2 regions of the Rhodoligotrophos appendicifer genome follow, and region 1 is predicted to be linked to the other one. Evidence: predicted binding sites of a transcription regulator. Region 1 holds the regulator's gene; the other holds the start of a gene.
The links. The regulator LexA, encoded in region 1, represses DNA repair genes until DNA is damaged. The targets are predictions, from matches to a motif close to TGTTCNNNNTGTGTTCNG.

Region 2: FKM97_RS01285 (putative DNA modification/repair radical SAM protein) is a predicted target of LexA. The motif match lies at 5,351-5,368, and genes of this name have one in related genera.

What each region holds. Positions count from the first base shown of each region.
Region 1 is NZ_VHKL01000005.1:408,867-416,144, forward strand. It holds gene FKM97_RS13775 (ComEC/Rec2 family competence protein) at 1-1,045, shown strand, start outside; gene lexA (transcriptional repressor LexA) at 1,967-2,674, opposite strand; gene FKM97_RS13785 (YggT family protein) at 2,883-3,236, opposite strand; gene FKM97_RS13790 (sodium:solute symporter family protein) at 3,308-5,134, opposite strand; gene FKM97_RS13795 (DUF4212 domain-containing protein) at 5,147-5,404, opposite strand; gene FKM97_RS13800 (hypothetical protein) at 5,568-6,233, shown strand; gene FKM97_RS13805 (molybdopterin molybdotransferase MoeA) at 6,245-7,278, opposite strand, start outside.
Region 2 is NZ_VHKL01000001.1:273,436-280,713, forward strand. It holds gene FKM97_RS01265 (TIGR02587 family membrane protein) at 1-744, opposite strand, end outside; gene FKM97_RS01270 (lytic murein transglycosylase) at 934-2,130, shown strand; gene FKM97_RS01275 (hypothetical protein) at 2,142-2,528, opposite strand; gene FKM97_RS01280 (UdgX family uracil-DNA binding protein) at 2,671-4,125, opposite strand; gene FKM97_RS01285 (putative DNA modification/repair radical SAM protein) at 4,135-5,346, opposite strand; gene FKM97_RS01290 (2-hydroxyacid dehydrogenase) at 5,833-6,774, opposite strand; gene FKM97_RS01295 (ABC transporter ATP-binding protein) at 6,801-7,278, opposite strand, start outside.

The sequences.
Region 1 (7,278 bases):
TTTGATCCTCGCCCCCGAGGCGGTCCTCTCGGTGAGCTTTCAGCTGTCCTTTCTGGCGGTCATGGCCCTGGTGGCCATGTTCGCAGCCTTGTATGAAAACCGCTCGAGCGACGAGACGGGCTCGGGCCCAAAAACGCCGGTCGGCGCCTCCGTGCGGTTTGCCCAAAGAGCGACCGGTGCGGCCGTCATGACGACCTTGACCGCCGGCCTGGCGACGGCACCGGTGGCCGCCTATCACTTCCAGCGCCTGGCCTCATACTCTTTGCTCGCCAATCTTCTGGCGACGCCCGTGATCGGCATCCTCATCATGCCGATGCTGCTGCTGAGCCTGGTCTTGATGCCCTTTGGTCTCCATGACTGGCCCTTATGGTCGGCAGGGATCGGAATCGACCTGCTCATCGGCATCGCCCGATGGGTCTCCTCCCTGCCGGGAGCGGAAGGCATCGTCCCCGCCATGCCTCTGTCGGCCATCATGATGATCAGCGCTGGAGCCCTGGTGCTCCTGCTGTGCCGCACGGGGCTGCGTTATACGGGCATCGGGATCGCCGTGGCCGGTTTTGCTGTCGCAGCCTTTCCTTCCCACCCGGCCATGGTGATCGACGGGGAGGGCAAAGTGGTCGCCCTTCGCAATTCCGAAGGCCTCCTTGTGCTCAGCGACGCCCGCAAGGCGACGTTCGCGGCCCGACAATGGCTGGCGCGCGACGGCGACGCGGCCTCTCCCGCTGCAGCGGCACGTCGATCGGGATTTGCCTGCGATGCCCAGGCCTGCGTCGGCACCCTGGAGGAAGTCCTGCCCGTATCCGTCGTCAAGTCTCGCGCGGCCCTGGACGAGGAATGCCGGCGGGCTGCCATCCTCATTACCGACTTCCCCGTCGACCGGCCCTGTGCGACGCCGAAGATCGTGATCGACCGTCGAGCCCTGATGCGCAGCGGTGCCCATCAGCTTGATTTGGACGGCGACGGCCGGCTTCGGGTGAAAACGGTACGAAGCGAAAGCGGCAACCGTCCCTGGGTGATCGAGGCCCAGCGCGCCAAGCGCCGGTAACGCCCGCGCCAAGCGCCGGTAAGCCCTGGGGCGAGCCCTCCAAGATTCAAACCAGCGCGGCCGAGCCCCGTGGACCGTGCGGCCAAGGGAGCGCCCGTCGCCACCAAGGCCCGCGGCGGGTGCTGCTCAGGCCCAGGGCGCGCGCGGAAGGCCCACGGCGAGAGCAGCTGAAGACCCACCCGGCACCGCCAATCCTCGTGGACCGAGCCGTCTACGGCGTACCCGCAGCAACCGAGGCCCGCGGCGAGTTCTGCTCAGGCCCACGGCGCGCGTGGCAAAGGTCGATATTGAGCGCGGCCGATAGTCCCGCCTACGGGCGCCAAGCCGTGGGACCAGTGCCGTGAAAGTCCATGCCCACACCCTTGAGACCGCGGCGAGCGAAGCTCAGGCCCCGCGACCAGCATCGCTTAGCCAGGGGAACCGAACCGGTCAACGATGGGAGCAGCGTTTTGAAACTGCTGGCAAGTTGTCTGAAACCCGACCCGGCCATCCCGCGCCCGAGACGTGAAGGGATGATCGACGCCGGCTTGGAGAACCAGGTCGGTGGTGACGACGGGGCGCTGAGGCCGCTGAGGCCGCCAGGACGCTGGAGGCGCAGTCAAGCGTCCTTCAAGACGGACGATCCGCAAATCCGCAAGGCTACGCAAACGCCAACCGCAGGCAAGGCGAACCGCTGGGAACGACAGCGCACCGGCAATGACAGCGCACCGGCTTTCACAGCGCACCGGCTTTCACAGCGCACCGGCCACGCTAACGTACCGGCCACGCGAAGGCCCGGCATCACGAACCACCGGCACAGCGAACGCGCCGCTGTCGACGATTCACCGTTGGCTCCGCCGCCAAAAAACGGCAGCGCAGCGGAGAGGCGTTGCGGAGCATCGGCAGGCTTCGTTGGCCGCCTCTCAGCCCCCCAGCCGCTTCTCAATACCGGCGGATGAGGCCGATGAGCTTGCCTTGGATCTTCACGCGATCCGGACCGAAGATGCGCGTTTCATAGGCCGGGTTGGCGGCTTCCAGCGCGATCGAATCGCCTTTACGGCGGAGGCGCTTCAGGGTGGCTTCCTCGCGGTCGACGAGCGCGACGACGATTTCACCGTTATTAGCCTGATCAGCGCGTCGGATCAGCACCGTGTCCCCATCGAGAATGCCGGCCTCGATCATGGAATCGCCTTTGACCTCGAGGGCGAAATGCTCCCCGGGGCTGAGCATGTCGGCCGGGACGCTGATATTATGGGTGTGATCCTGGATGGCATCGATGGGCACGCCGGCCGCGATGCGTCCCATCACCGGCACGATCGCGGGCTCGGCCCTGCCAGTGTCGCCCGCGGCCATGGGGCGGATCTTGCCCAGGGACCCTTCAATGATATTCGGATTGAATCGCCGCTGCGGCGCCGACGCAAGTCCGCCATTATAGGATTCGGGCAGGCGCACGACCTCGAGCGCCCGAGCCCGGTGCGGCAGTCTGCGAATGAATCCGCGCTCCTCGAGAGCGGTGATCAGCCGGTGAATGCCCGATTTGGAGCGCAGGTCGAGCGCCTCTTTCATCTCCTCGAACGATGGCGGCACGCCGGCCTCCTTCAGTCGCTCGTGGATGAACATCAGCAGCTCGTGTTGCTTGCGCGTCAGCATATCGGATCGGCCTACTTTTGGCCCGGAGCCGCAAGCCTCTTTTCGAGGCCCGACTCAAGGGAGAACAAAGACGAAACCTTTATAGGCGTTCTATATATGTTCAGCAAGGTTAAAGCAGGATTAAGGACGCCCGATCACTCAAGCTCCCGCAGGACGGCAAGTGCTCGGTCGGCTTCGCCGCGGAACACAGCCGTGGCTCAGAGGCTCTTCAGTTGAAGACTTTGTAGATGAACTGGGCGATGTCGCTCTCGAGCGGGAAGGAGAGCATGCCCATGACCGAATAGCCCAGCAGCCAGGGCATCAGATAGAAGCGGATCATGAAGAAGAACCACGCCACGTAGAGCGGCACCAGCGGGTCCACAAGGAAAGCGGGGGTGATGGGGCGGAAGACGCGCAGCAGGGGATTTGTGGCCCGCACGAACACCCGCATGAAGAAGAATTCGGAATCCTCCCGCAGGAAGAGGTTCATGGCGGCCCGGCCGATCAGCGTCCACATGACGAGACCGAGGACATAGTCCACCACGATGACCCAGAGCGGGTGGATGGTGATGAGGTGTTCCAAGGATCCCCGCCTCAAGATGCAAGCGGGGGGCGGGATCAGATCCCGCCCCCCATGTCATTGCATAAAGCCGTTTAGTGTCCGGCTGCAAGCATTGTGCGGCCGCCGGGGATCCGGACCTCGTCGACCATGTCCTGGATCTCCTTGGACGGCACTCGCGTCATCAGCGAGACCGCGACCATGGCGACCAGGCTGACGGCCATGCCGACGATGCCGAAGCGGACGTCGTCGATGCCGAGCCAGGGCGTCATGATCTTGTTGAAGACCAGATACAGATAGAGCGATCCGGCGACGAAGCCGCCGACCATGCCGGCGATCGCCCCTGGAGCATTCGCCCGCTTCCACCAGATGCCGAGCACAAGGGGGAAGAACAGTCCCGAGCAGGCGAAGTCGAAGGCCCAGGCCACGGCGCCCAGGATCCCGGTGAGCTTGAGCGAAGCGATGAACGCCGCCGCGGCTCCGATGAAGAGCAGCAGCACGCGGGCAACAATCAGGCGCCGGCGCGTGTCGGCCTTGGGATCGATGATCTTGTAGTAGAGATCATGCGACAGTGCGTTGGCGATGGCGAGCAGCAGCCCGTCCGCGGTCGACATGGCGGCCGCAAGGCCACCCGCGGCCACGAGGCCCGAGATCACATAGGGAAGGCCGGCAATTTCAGGCGTGGCGAGCACGACGATGTCGGGCCGCATGAAGAACTCGTTCAGCTGCACGATGCCGTCGCCATTCTGGTCGACGACCGCGAGCATGCCGACGGAGCTCCAATGCTTCACCCATTCGAGGTTCGAGACGTCGGCGAAGGCTTTGCCGATGACCGAGGTTGCCAAGGTGGGATCCAGAAGCTGCAGCTTCGTCAGCGTGGCCAGGGCCGGCGCCGAGAAATAGAGCAGGAAGATGAACAGGAGCGACCAGCCGACCGAGCGGCGGGCTGAGCGGACCGTTGGCGTTGTGAAGTAGCGCATGAGGATATGCGGCAGCGAAGCGGTGCCCGCCATCATGCAGATCGCCAGTGAGACCATGGCCCAGCCATTGCCCGCTGGGTTGTTCTGCGGGTTCACCAGGACCGACAGGCCGGGGATGGGTTGCGCCGCCGGTGCCAGGCCGTACTGGGCCTCCAGCTCGGTGATCCGGGCGAGGGCACCGCCATAGTTGAAATGCGGGATGATGCCGAAATCCTGGCGGTTCGACATCCAGATGATGGGCACCAGATAGGCGATGATCAGCACGATATACTGCGCAACCTGGGTCCAGGTCACGCCGCGCATCCCGCCCAGCATGGAGCAGATGAAGATGCCGAGCAGGCCCAGCCAGACGCCGAGTTCGAAGGGGATGCCGAGCGTCTGTGCGGCGATCGTCCCGGTGGCGTTGATCTGTGCCGTCACATAGGTGAAGGACGCGACCACGAGGATGATTACTGCGCAGAGGCGCGCGGTATTGCCGCCATAGCGGGTCCCGACGAAGTCCGGCACGGTGTAGCAGCCGAACTTGCGCAGATAGGGTGCCATGAGGGAGTTGACGAGCACATAGCCGCCCGTCCATCCGACGATATATCCAAGATAGGGATAGCCGCCGAAATAGACCCCGCCCGCGAGGGCCACGAAGGAGGCGCCGGACATCCAGTCCGCCGCTGTGGCCATGCCGTTATAGAGTGCGGGGACTTCCCGGCCGGCCACGTAATAGGCATCCACTTCCGCAGTGCGCGACAGCCAGCCGATGATGGCATAGATGGCGATGGTGAACAGCAGGAAGCCGACGCCGATGACTTCGGCGCCGACGCCGAGACTTTCCAGGACCGCCATGAAGGCGAAGAAAATCAGAAACCCGACTGTATAAAGAGTATAGACCAACCCAAGGTTGTCTATGAACCGCTTGTCGCGGACTGCTTCCTCATTGTTGTTAGCCATTGGTCCGCCCCCCTATTCGATTCCGAATTCGTCATCGATGCGATCCTGCATCCAGTTCTGGATCCAGATCAGTGCGACGAAGGCGATGAGCGATCCCTGTACGCTCATGTAGTAACCCAGAGGAAATCCGAGAAAACTAAAGGAATTTAGGGACGCAGCGTTCCAGGGAATGATGATTCCGAAAAGCGCCCACAGCGCGAGGACGACATAGGTCAAGTTTCTGGTCTTGATCCAGTGGCGATCCATGGCACCAGTGTCTGTACTGGACATGTAATGTTCCTCCCCTCTCTCAAATGCAAATGTGTTCCCTGCATTTCGAGGCCCGCTTCCTAAGTGGAATCGGTACCTGCACAATGATTACAAGCGGATTTCAATTGCGCAAATAAGCCTATCGTAGCATTCCATTGTTGTTTTCGATGTTTCATCTGGAGCCATGAAGCAAATCCCGGCCCAATTGATCGACGCTGCCAGGTGGGTGATAGATCTCGCAGCCGGATTCTCGTCGCGCCACGACACGGCACCCATCGACACGGTTCAGCGCCTCTTTCACTTCGCCAGCACCCGCTCGGCTCTGGTCACCCAGAAGAAGCTCTATGGCTATCTGAAGGAGCGCATGGGGATGGGCTATCCGAAGATGTTCGAAGACGAGGTCTTCAGCGTCTCCATCCGGATCGCCAACATGAACATCTTCGCGGCGTCCTTGTCCGACCTGACCATCCATGCGGTGGCCCATGTGGCGCCCTCGCGGAGCGAGGCGCCGGCCCGCGATCCGATGGCCCGTGCCTGCTACCGGTCAGGGCTCGCCGACAACAGCGAGAGCGTACAGGATCTGGATGCACCTCGGGCATGGACGGCGGCGTTCGAGCAGCGCCTGGCGGAAACCCATTGGGAGAACATCGCCGCCGGCGCCAGCGCCTTCACGCACAGCCCCAAGGCCCTGGTGGAATGGGCGCCCATCGCGGAAGATCTGAAGAAATACGACCGTGAGATCGTCGAGAGCTCGATGCGCTTCGCCTGGAACGAGATCCGCGAGGATTTCCGCAACCGGACCGATGCGCCGGCCGTCCTTGCCGATTGGTACCGGAAGCCGCAGGGCTAAGCGGCAACGACTCAGAAGTCGAGCCGCAGGATCTCCACCGCGCTGCCGGCCTCCGCGGTGGGGGCATGGGGCGGCCGGATGATCAGGCAGTCGGCATTGGCGAGGCTGCGCTGCATGGAGCTGTCCTGGATCTCCATGGCCCGGGCGCAGAGCCGTCCGCCGGCGTCCCGCACGAGCTTCGCCCGGATATAGTCTTGCCGCTCGTCATTGGCCTTGAGCCCCTCCGCCAGCGGCACGGTCTCGACATCGTCGCCGGCGGTACGACCGAGCAGCGCCATCATCAGCGGATGCAGGAACACCCGGGCGCAGACCAGGGCCGAGACGGGGTTGCCCGGCAGGCCCAGGACCCGCTTTCCCTCCAGATGGCCGAACATCAGCGGCTTCCCCGGCCGGATCGCCAGCCGCCAGAAGGCGAGCTTCAGGCCCGATCGGACCAGCGCCTCCTGGACCAGGTCGTGATCGCCCACCGAGGCGCCGCCGATGGTGACCAGCACATCGGCATCGAGGCCCCGCTCGATGGCAGCCTCCAGTGCCGGAAGCGTGTCGCCGACGATGCCCAGATCGACGGCCAGCCCTCCAAAACTGCGTACGAAGCTGCTGAGAGCATGATTGTTCGAGGACAGGATCTGGTCGTCGCGGGGCAGCGAGCCCGGCTCCACCAACTCGTCCCCGGTCGGCAGGATGGCGATCACCGGCTTGCGCCGCACCGCGAGATGCGCCTGGTTGGCGGAAGCCGCGAGCCCGATATGCCGCGCCGTCAGCAGAGTCCCCGCCGCGATCAGCATGTCGCCGCGGGCGACGTCCAACCCCTTCTTCCGGATGTGGCGCGGCCGCGATTCCGCTTCGTTCACTTGCACCCTGTCGCCATCGGCGGTGACGTTTTCCTGGACCACCACGGCATCTGCGCCCTCCGGCACGGGAGCACCGGTGAAGATGCGCACGGCCTCTCCCGGCTTCAGCCGCTCGGCAAACCCGTGTCCCGCGCGGGAGAGGCCCACCAGCTTGAGCATCGGCGTCTTGCCCACCACGTCTTCGAAGCGGACGG
Region 2 (7,278 bases), on a different contig from region 1:
GAAGACCCATAGAAGGAACAGGGAGACCATCAGCACCACGGCATAACCTGCCACTGTGAACCGCAGAAAGACTCCCCAGAACGTCTCCTCTGGCTTGCGACTGTGCGACCCTTGGAACTCGACGAGATAGACGAAGGCGTGCATGAGAATCAGGGAGGCGACGATCAGGATCACTTGCTGAAACGGTGACATGGAATAGGCGATGAGCTCGACCTCCTCCGTCGGCGCAATATTGAGCGACAGGAAAACCGCGCCGACACCCATGAGGAACAGCTCGCCCCAATAGCTGGGATTTGACTTTCGCCGTTTCTCCTTGCCTTTGCCGCCGCCAAGCTGGTTCTGGGCGAGCAACGCGCCGATGCTGCCGGGCACCATCTGCAGAGCCACCTTTCCCACCATTTCGCGTGTCGACATTTCCCCCGTCAGTTGGCCGAACACCCAAAGGATCGACAGCGCCGTGACGAAGGCAACCGCGACCCCGACAAGTGCATCGGCAATATCATCGCGCAGGCACACCGTGGAGCGGAATCCTCCATAGCGCGAGAGACCGACAAGGGCGGGGACCACGACAAGCAGCAACAACCCCAACCGCAGCGGATCCATGACGAAGCCGAGCTGCCACATCTCCATGGTCATGATCATCGGCAGGGAAAAGATCAGCGCACCGGCGATCGCCCGCGCGACGCCGACCATGAAATCCTCACGGGATCGAATGACGATCCTCGGTCCTGTCGCGGCGATCATGAATATCTTCCCCGCGTCAGGATCAGACGCGCTCCCGATTGTGAAGTCTAAAGGCCAGGGGCACGCAAATCATAGCGTGCATTCCGACCAAGGCTCGGTTTAAACAGAATCATGCATCAGACCGTTCCCGCACTCCATAGAACTCTTCGATCTGCCAGCATCATTCTGTTGATGGGATTGGCACTTCTCATGGCCGCCGGCTCTCAGGCGAGCGCCCAAGACGCCTCCGACCGCAGACGGGTCGAGGCCGAGTTTCAACAGTGGCTACAGGCGAAGGTTTGGCCCGAGGCGAAAAAAGGGGGCATCTCAAGGGGAACCTTCGACGCGGCCTTTTCGGGAGTGTCCTTGGATTGGAGCCTTCCCGACCTCAATCCGCCAGGGGTGGCGCGTCCCAAGCCGGAACCGCAACGACAACCTGAATTCTCCAGCCCCGGGAAGTATTTTTCCGAAAAGCAGCTCGACGGCTTGGTACGAAACGGTCGTCCCTTGCTGAGGCAATGGTCCGGGACGCTCGACGCGATCGAACGGCGCTATGGAGTGCCTCGCGAGATCATCGTGGCTGTGTGGGGTCGGGAGTCCGCCTATGGCAAAGCGAAGATCCCCTATGAGGCGATCCGATCCCTCGCGACTGAAGCTTTCATGGGCCTGCGTAAGCAGGCGTTCCATTCCGAACTCATCGCTGCCCTGAGGATCCTCCAGGAGGATCATATCTCACGAGCGGAAATGAAGAGCTCCTGGGCCGGCGCTTTGGGCCAGCCCCAGTTTCAACCCTCCAAATTCTTGGGCTATGCAGTCGATTTCGACGGCGATGGACGCCGCAACATCTGGACTTCGGTTCCCGATACGCTGGCCTCAATAGCCAACTACCTGCGCAAGCATGGCTGGACACCAGGCAGAGGCTGGGGGGTCGAGATCCGGCTTCCCGGAGATGTCTCATGCACGCTGGAGGGGCCCGAACAGGGAAAACCGCTGCGGGAATGGACGGGCCTCGGCGTCCGCCAAGTCGATGGCCGCCCGCTGCGGGCGGGAGACCTCAAGGGCTATCTCCTGATGCCCGCTGGACGGTTCGGACCCGCCTTCATCGTCTCCGAGAACTTCTACGTTCTAAAGGAGTACAACGAATCAGACCTCTACGCCCTGTTCATAGGCCATCTCGCTGATCGCTTGGCGAATGACACTGCCATCGTTGAGCAATGGGGAAACATTTCCGGCTTCACCCGCAACGACGTGAAAAGGTTTCAGGAGCGTCTTGTCGCGGCCGGTTATGACGTCGGCGGCGTAGACGGACTCATCGGCTTCAAGAGCCGCATCGCAGTCGGAAAGTGGCAGGCACGGCAGGGAATGAAGGAAACCTGTTTTCCCGACCGTGCCACAGTTCTGAGATAAGGTCTCGAACCTTATTTTGCGGCCATCCGAACGCGGGTCCGGGTTTCGTTGATGACCTGGTCGTACTGCTTCATCTGAGCCGGGTTCAGAACCTTCGACATCGCCTGACGCTCCTGCCGCGCGATCTGCTGCAGGGGACCGGACGCCTTCATCAGCTTGTCGAAGACAGGCGCGGCGTTGGGATCGATGTTGTACTGCTTGAACACCGCCAACATCTGCGACTTGCTCTGCTGGATGATGGACGCCACCTGCGCCTTCTGCCCACTGTCCAGGTCGCTCAACTTAGAACCGACATTGGAATCATAGATCGTGTCCGCGGCGGCAGGACCGATGCTCAGCACCCCCCCGACGCTGAGAGCTGCAAACACCATCAGTGCGCGAATGAACGAAAGCGACATGTTCTTTCCCCTACGAACTCTGCAGATACTGACAAGTCCCATTTTGCAACTTGTTCGAACCACACTGCACTATATACATTCTGATAGCTTGCCTAGCTGAAGCGCAACCCTCATGCAAATGAGGATTAACGGCAACTTAGTCTCATCCCGCTTTGCGCTTGGTCTGTTCACGAAGCGAAGGCACGAGTTCCGCCGCAAACTTTAGATCGGCGACAAAGCGATCATATTCCCTGGCTTTGCTTTCAGCATCTGGCAGCCGAAGCATGAAAGAGGGATGAACCGTGATCAAGCCATCCATTCCATGCTTTAGAGGGATCGCCCGCCCTCGCTCTTTCGATATGGTGAGAGAGCGACCCGTAACGGCGCGCGCAGCGCTTGCACCCATGGCGACCACGAGCTTAGGCTTGGTCAATCCGATTTCCTTGTCCAGCCACCAGCGACAGATATCGATTTCTCCGGTGGAAGGCGACTTGTGGATCCGGCGCTTCCCCCGGGGTTCGAACTTGAAGTGTTTGACCGCATTGGTCACATACACCTTCTCCCGATCGATTCCTGCATCTGCCAGAGCCCGGTCCAGGAGCTGCCCAGCAGGGCCGACGAACGGACGTCCGGCAAGGTCCTCCTGATCACCAGGTTGTTCGCCGACCAGAACGACCTCTGCATGGCCGGGGCCCTCGCCGAAGACCGCCTGCGTCGCGTCCTTGTACAAGGGACAGCGTGTGCAGGCTTGTACGTCAGCCGATAATTTCGCGAGGTCGCCCGCCTCTTCCGTCCGGCGTTCGGGCGCTTTGCTGGGAGCCCAATGCTTGACCCGCTGGTGGGGGGTGGAGGGTCCTTCTGTGATCATCGTCTGCATCCGGGTGCTCGCGGCCGCTATCATCTCTGGAATGGCTTTGGCTTCCGGAAGGTTCCCCCAAAGCTTTTTCGGCATTTGTGCGAGCATGGCATCGATCTTCAGACGGGCCGGATTGAATGTTGTCCTGTAATAAAGTGTCCACCATTCTTCCAACTCATCTTCTGAGGGCGCATCCTTGCGCTCCGCACCGGGCCCGAAGGTCAGGATGGTACGATCCCAGTGCATCGACTCCCTCGGCGTGAGGATGGCCCAGTCCATGCCGGCAAACCGGTCGATGAAGAAATCTGCCACCCGCCGCAGCACACGATGCTCCGGCATGTGCCAGGCGACGAAGCGCTCTTCGCCCTCCACCAGAATCATTCGAAATCGAACATGGGCCTTCATCCTGTAGGCATCGAGCTTGACGGCCTTGGCCATCCGGACGAGCCGATGGACCAGCGGATCCGCAGCGATCTCCAGCAGGTGCCGCTCCCCATGTGAAAGACGCCAGAGACACTCGTAGAGAGAGGCGAAACACCGATCATCCGAATGGCAAACAGCCTCTTCCGCCAGAGCCACGAAGGCCTTCGGGACGAGGACCTGCCGGCCGGACGCCGGGAGCGGCTGTTCATGGAAAAGCGACTGGCTGCCGCCTCGGCGCCAATCGATTTGAGACGGCTCGATCCCTGCCGCCAAGTGCGTTCGAGCCTCCGATCTGAAGGTTTCCCAAACATTCTCGGTATCGATCGCAACGCTGCGCACGGAAGCTCCTCAGAACAGGGAGAGCTGACGCGCCGGCACAAGGCGGGCCTTGAGATCATGACTGTCCAGGAGCGATCTCGGACGGTGATCGACGGTGCTGATGAAGGGAAGGACTTTTTTCACGGACACTCCAAGGCGCCTGAGATCGTCGAGCCGCGGGCTGCAATGCTTTCGCATGATCAACAGGCGGTCGACCGTCCGAGTTCCCAGTCCGGGCACCCGAAGCAGGGCATCTCGACTCCCACTGACGACATCGACGGGGAATGCAGCACGGTTTTTCAACGCCCACGCCAGTTTGGGATCCATGTCGAGATCCAGCATCTCGTCGCCGGCAATGATCTCACTTGTCTCAAACCCGTAAAACCGGGTCAGCCAATCCGCTTGATACAGACGATGCTCCCGCTGAAGCGGCGGCGGCGCGGATGGGAGGCTCTTGCTCGAGTCGGGGATTGGACTAAAGGCTGAGTAGAAGATGCGACTCAATCCATAACTGCTGTAAAGCGTCTCGCTAGCGCGCAAGATAGCTCCGTCGCTGGTCCCATCGGCCCCGACGATCATCTGGGTGCTTTGTCCAGAGGGAGAAAAGCGCGGCGCACGGCGCTCGGCCTTAGCCTCCTCGATGCGCACCCGCACTTGCGCCATCGCTTTTCGAATCGTCCCGACATTTTTCTCAGGCGCAAATTCGATCAGGCTCTTGTCCGAAGGCAACTCGATATTGATCGATAGCCGATCGGCAAAGAGCCCCGCCGTCGCGATGAGCTCAGGACTGGTTTCTGGAATGGTCTTCAGATGGATATACCCGCGGAACAGGTGCTCTTCCCGAAGCTTGCGGGCGACTTCGATCATCTGTTCCATCGTGTAATCCGCGGACTTGATGATGCCAGACGATAGGAACAGGCCCTCGATGTAGTTGCGCTTGTAGAAGTTGAGTGTCAGCTCGACGACTTCCTCGACGGAAAATCGCGCGCGCTCAACATTGCTGGAGCGCCGGTTGACGCAGTAGGCGCAGTCGAAAGTGCAAAAGTTTGTCAGCAGAATTTTGAGCAGAGACACGCACCGCCCGTCCGGCGTGAACGCGTGGCAAATTCCCATGCCGTTCGTCGAACCGATCCCGCCCGTCCCGCGAGAATTCCGCTTACCTGCACCCGAGGAAACGCATGATGCATCGTATTTTGCAGCGTCGGCGAGAATCTCGAGTTTTTCCAGAGTCGAAAGCGCCATAATGAGTTCCTGTTTTGTTCTAAGGTAGGGCTTCGATCTCTGCGCGACAAGTCAATCTTTACACTGAGGAGACGCTGAAATGACAGAAACCCCGCCGGGGAGGTGGCGGGGTTTCTGCGTGACCGGTCCGCGCCGGAGGCGCTCGACCTGCTGGGGCCACGACGGCTTCAGATCGGAGCGATTACGTGGAGGTTACGTAAGGGGGCCGCTCACGGTCTGCGCCGAGTGCACATGATGCGGTTGGGGAGCAGTCTTGTCCAACGATCAAGAAAGAACACGGCGCTGCAAATTTGAATTTATTCTCATCGGGGCCATCTCTGGCATTCGATTTGCAGCACACTGATTAATCTGAAGGGTTCAGCAAGCAACGTGCAATACCGCCCCCGGTCGCGCGTTGTTTTGCTGGGCGGGGAGCCTTGCCGTCTCTGATGGCAAGGCTCCTTGTAATATCTATGTGCCACTTTGGGACGGCAGCCGTGCTGCTGGTCAGTACCCTTGTGCCAAATCGATACGGGCTTCAATCTCCTTTTTGGCCTCGATCCTCTTCATCTGCCGAAGAATGAATGTTGTAAGGGACTTCGGATCCGAGTCGCTTGCGATGTGGGGCGTGATGACGGCACGCGGATGAGACCAGAGGGGACTGCCGGGGTCGAGCGGCTCTTGTTCGAACACGTCAAGGCTCACCGCGTGCAAGTCGTCGCTTTCCAGGGCGTGAAGAATGTCAGTCTCGACGTGAACCTTTCCCCGGCCGGCATTGATCAGGACCGGGCCAGCCAGCGGACCGTCCTTAGCCAGCGCCTTGAACGCGTCCGCATTGAGCAATCCTTCCGTTTCCGGTGTGTGCGGAAGTAAGCAGACCACGATATCCGTTCTGTTCAAAAATGCCGTGAACTGTTCGGCGCCGCAGAAACACTCTATGCCCGCCAGCTGCTTCGCCGTGCGGCTCCACCCGGCAACCCTGAAGCCGAGCTGCCGCAGCTTTTCGGCGGCGTCACCACCGAGCACGCCAAGGCCCATGACGCCGACGCGCACATCGGCGGCGGCCGGTTGGTTTATCGAGGCCCATTTGCGACTGCGTTGTGCTTCGCTGAGCAGGAGCTGTTGACGGTGATGGAGCAGGACTTGGAGGACGACATACTCCGTCATCCGCATCGTCATGTTCGGATCGATAATGCGACCGATGGGAATGTCCGGCAGCGTCCGGTCCGCCATCAGGTGATCCACACCCGCGCCGAGGTTGAAGATTCCCTTCAAATTCGGGAAGGTCTTGAACACTCCATGAGGTGGCTTCCAGACGAGGGCGTAGTCGATCTCGGTCGGATCGCCGTAATCCGGCCAGATGCGCGCCTCACGATCCGGCGCTTGCTGCTCGATCGCCTCTTGCCAGGGGGCAAGGTCCCAGCCCTGCGCAATGTAGAGAACTGCCATGTTTTCCGCCCGCCATGTGGCCCATCTCAACTCGCGACCGGCCTCGCATGGCGATCGCTGGCGGTCAATGAAAATGCGGCCTTCAACAACGCCTTTGTGTAGTCCGTTTTCGGATTGTCGAAGATGTCTGCGGCCGGTCCGGCTTCCACGACCCGCCCGTCTTTCATGACCAGAACTTCGTTTGCGAGCGCGCGCACCACCTTGAGGTCATGACTGATGAACATGTAGGCGAGGCCGTGCCGCTCCTGAAGCTCACGCAGTAGGTCCACGATCTGGGCCTGAACCGACATGTCCAGAGCACTCGTAGGCTCGTCGAGCATCACAAAGCGCGGCTGCAGAACCATGGCCCGCGCAATCGCGATCCTCTGCCGCTGCCCACCGGAAAACTCGTGGGGATAGCGGTCCATGGCGCCGGGATCGAGCCCGACTTCCTCAAGGGCAGCCGCGACCCTTTCCCGCCGTTCGGTGCGGCTGAGGTCCCGGTTCTGCACGAGGAGGCCCTCC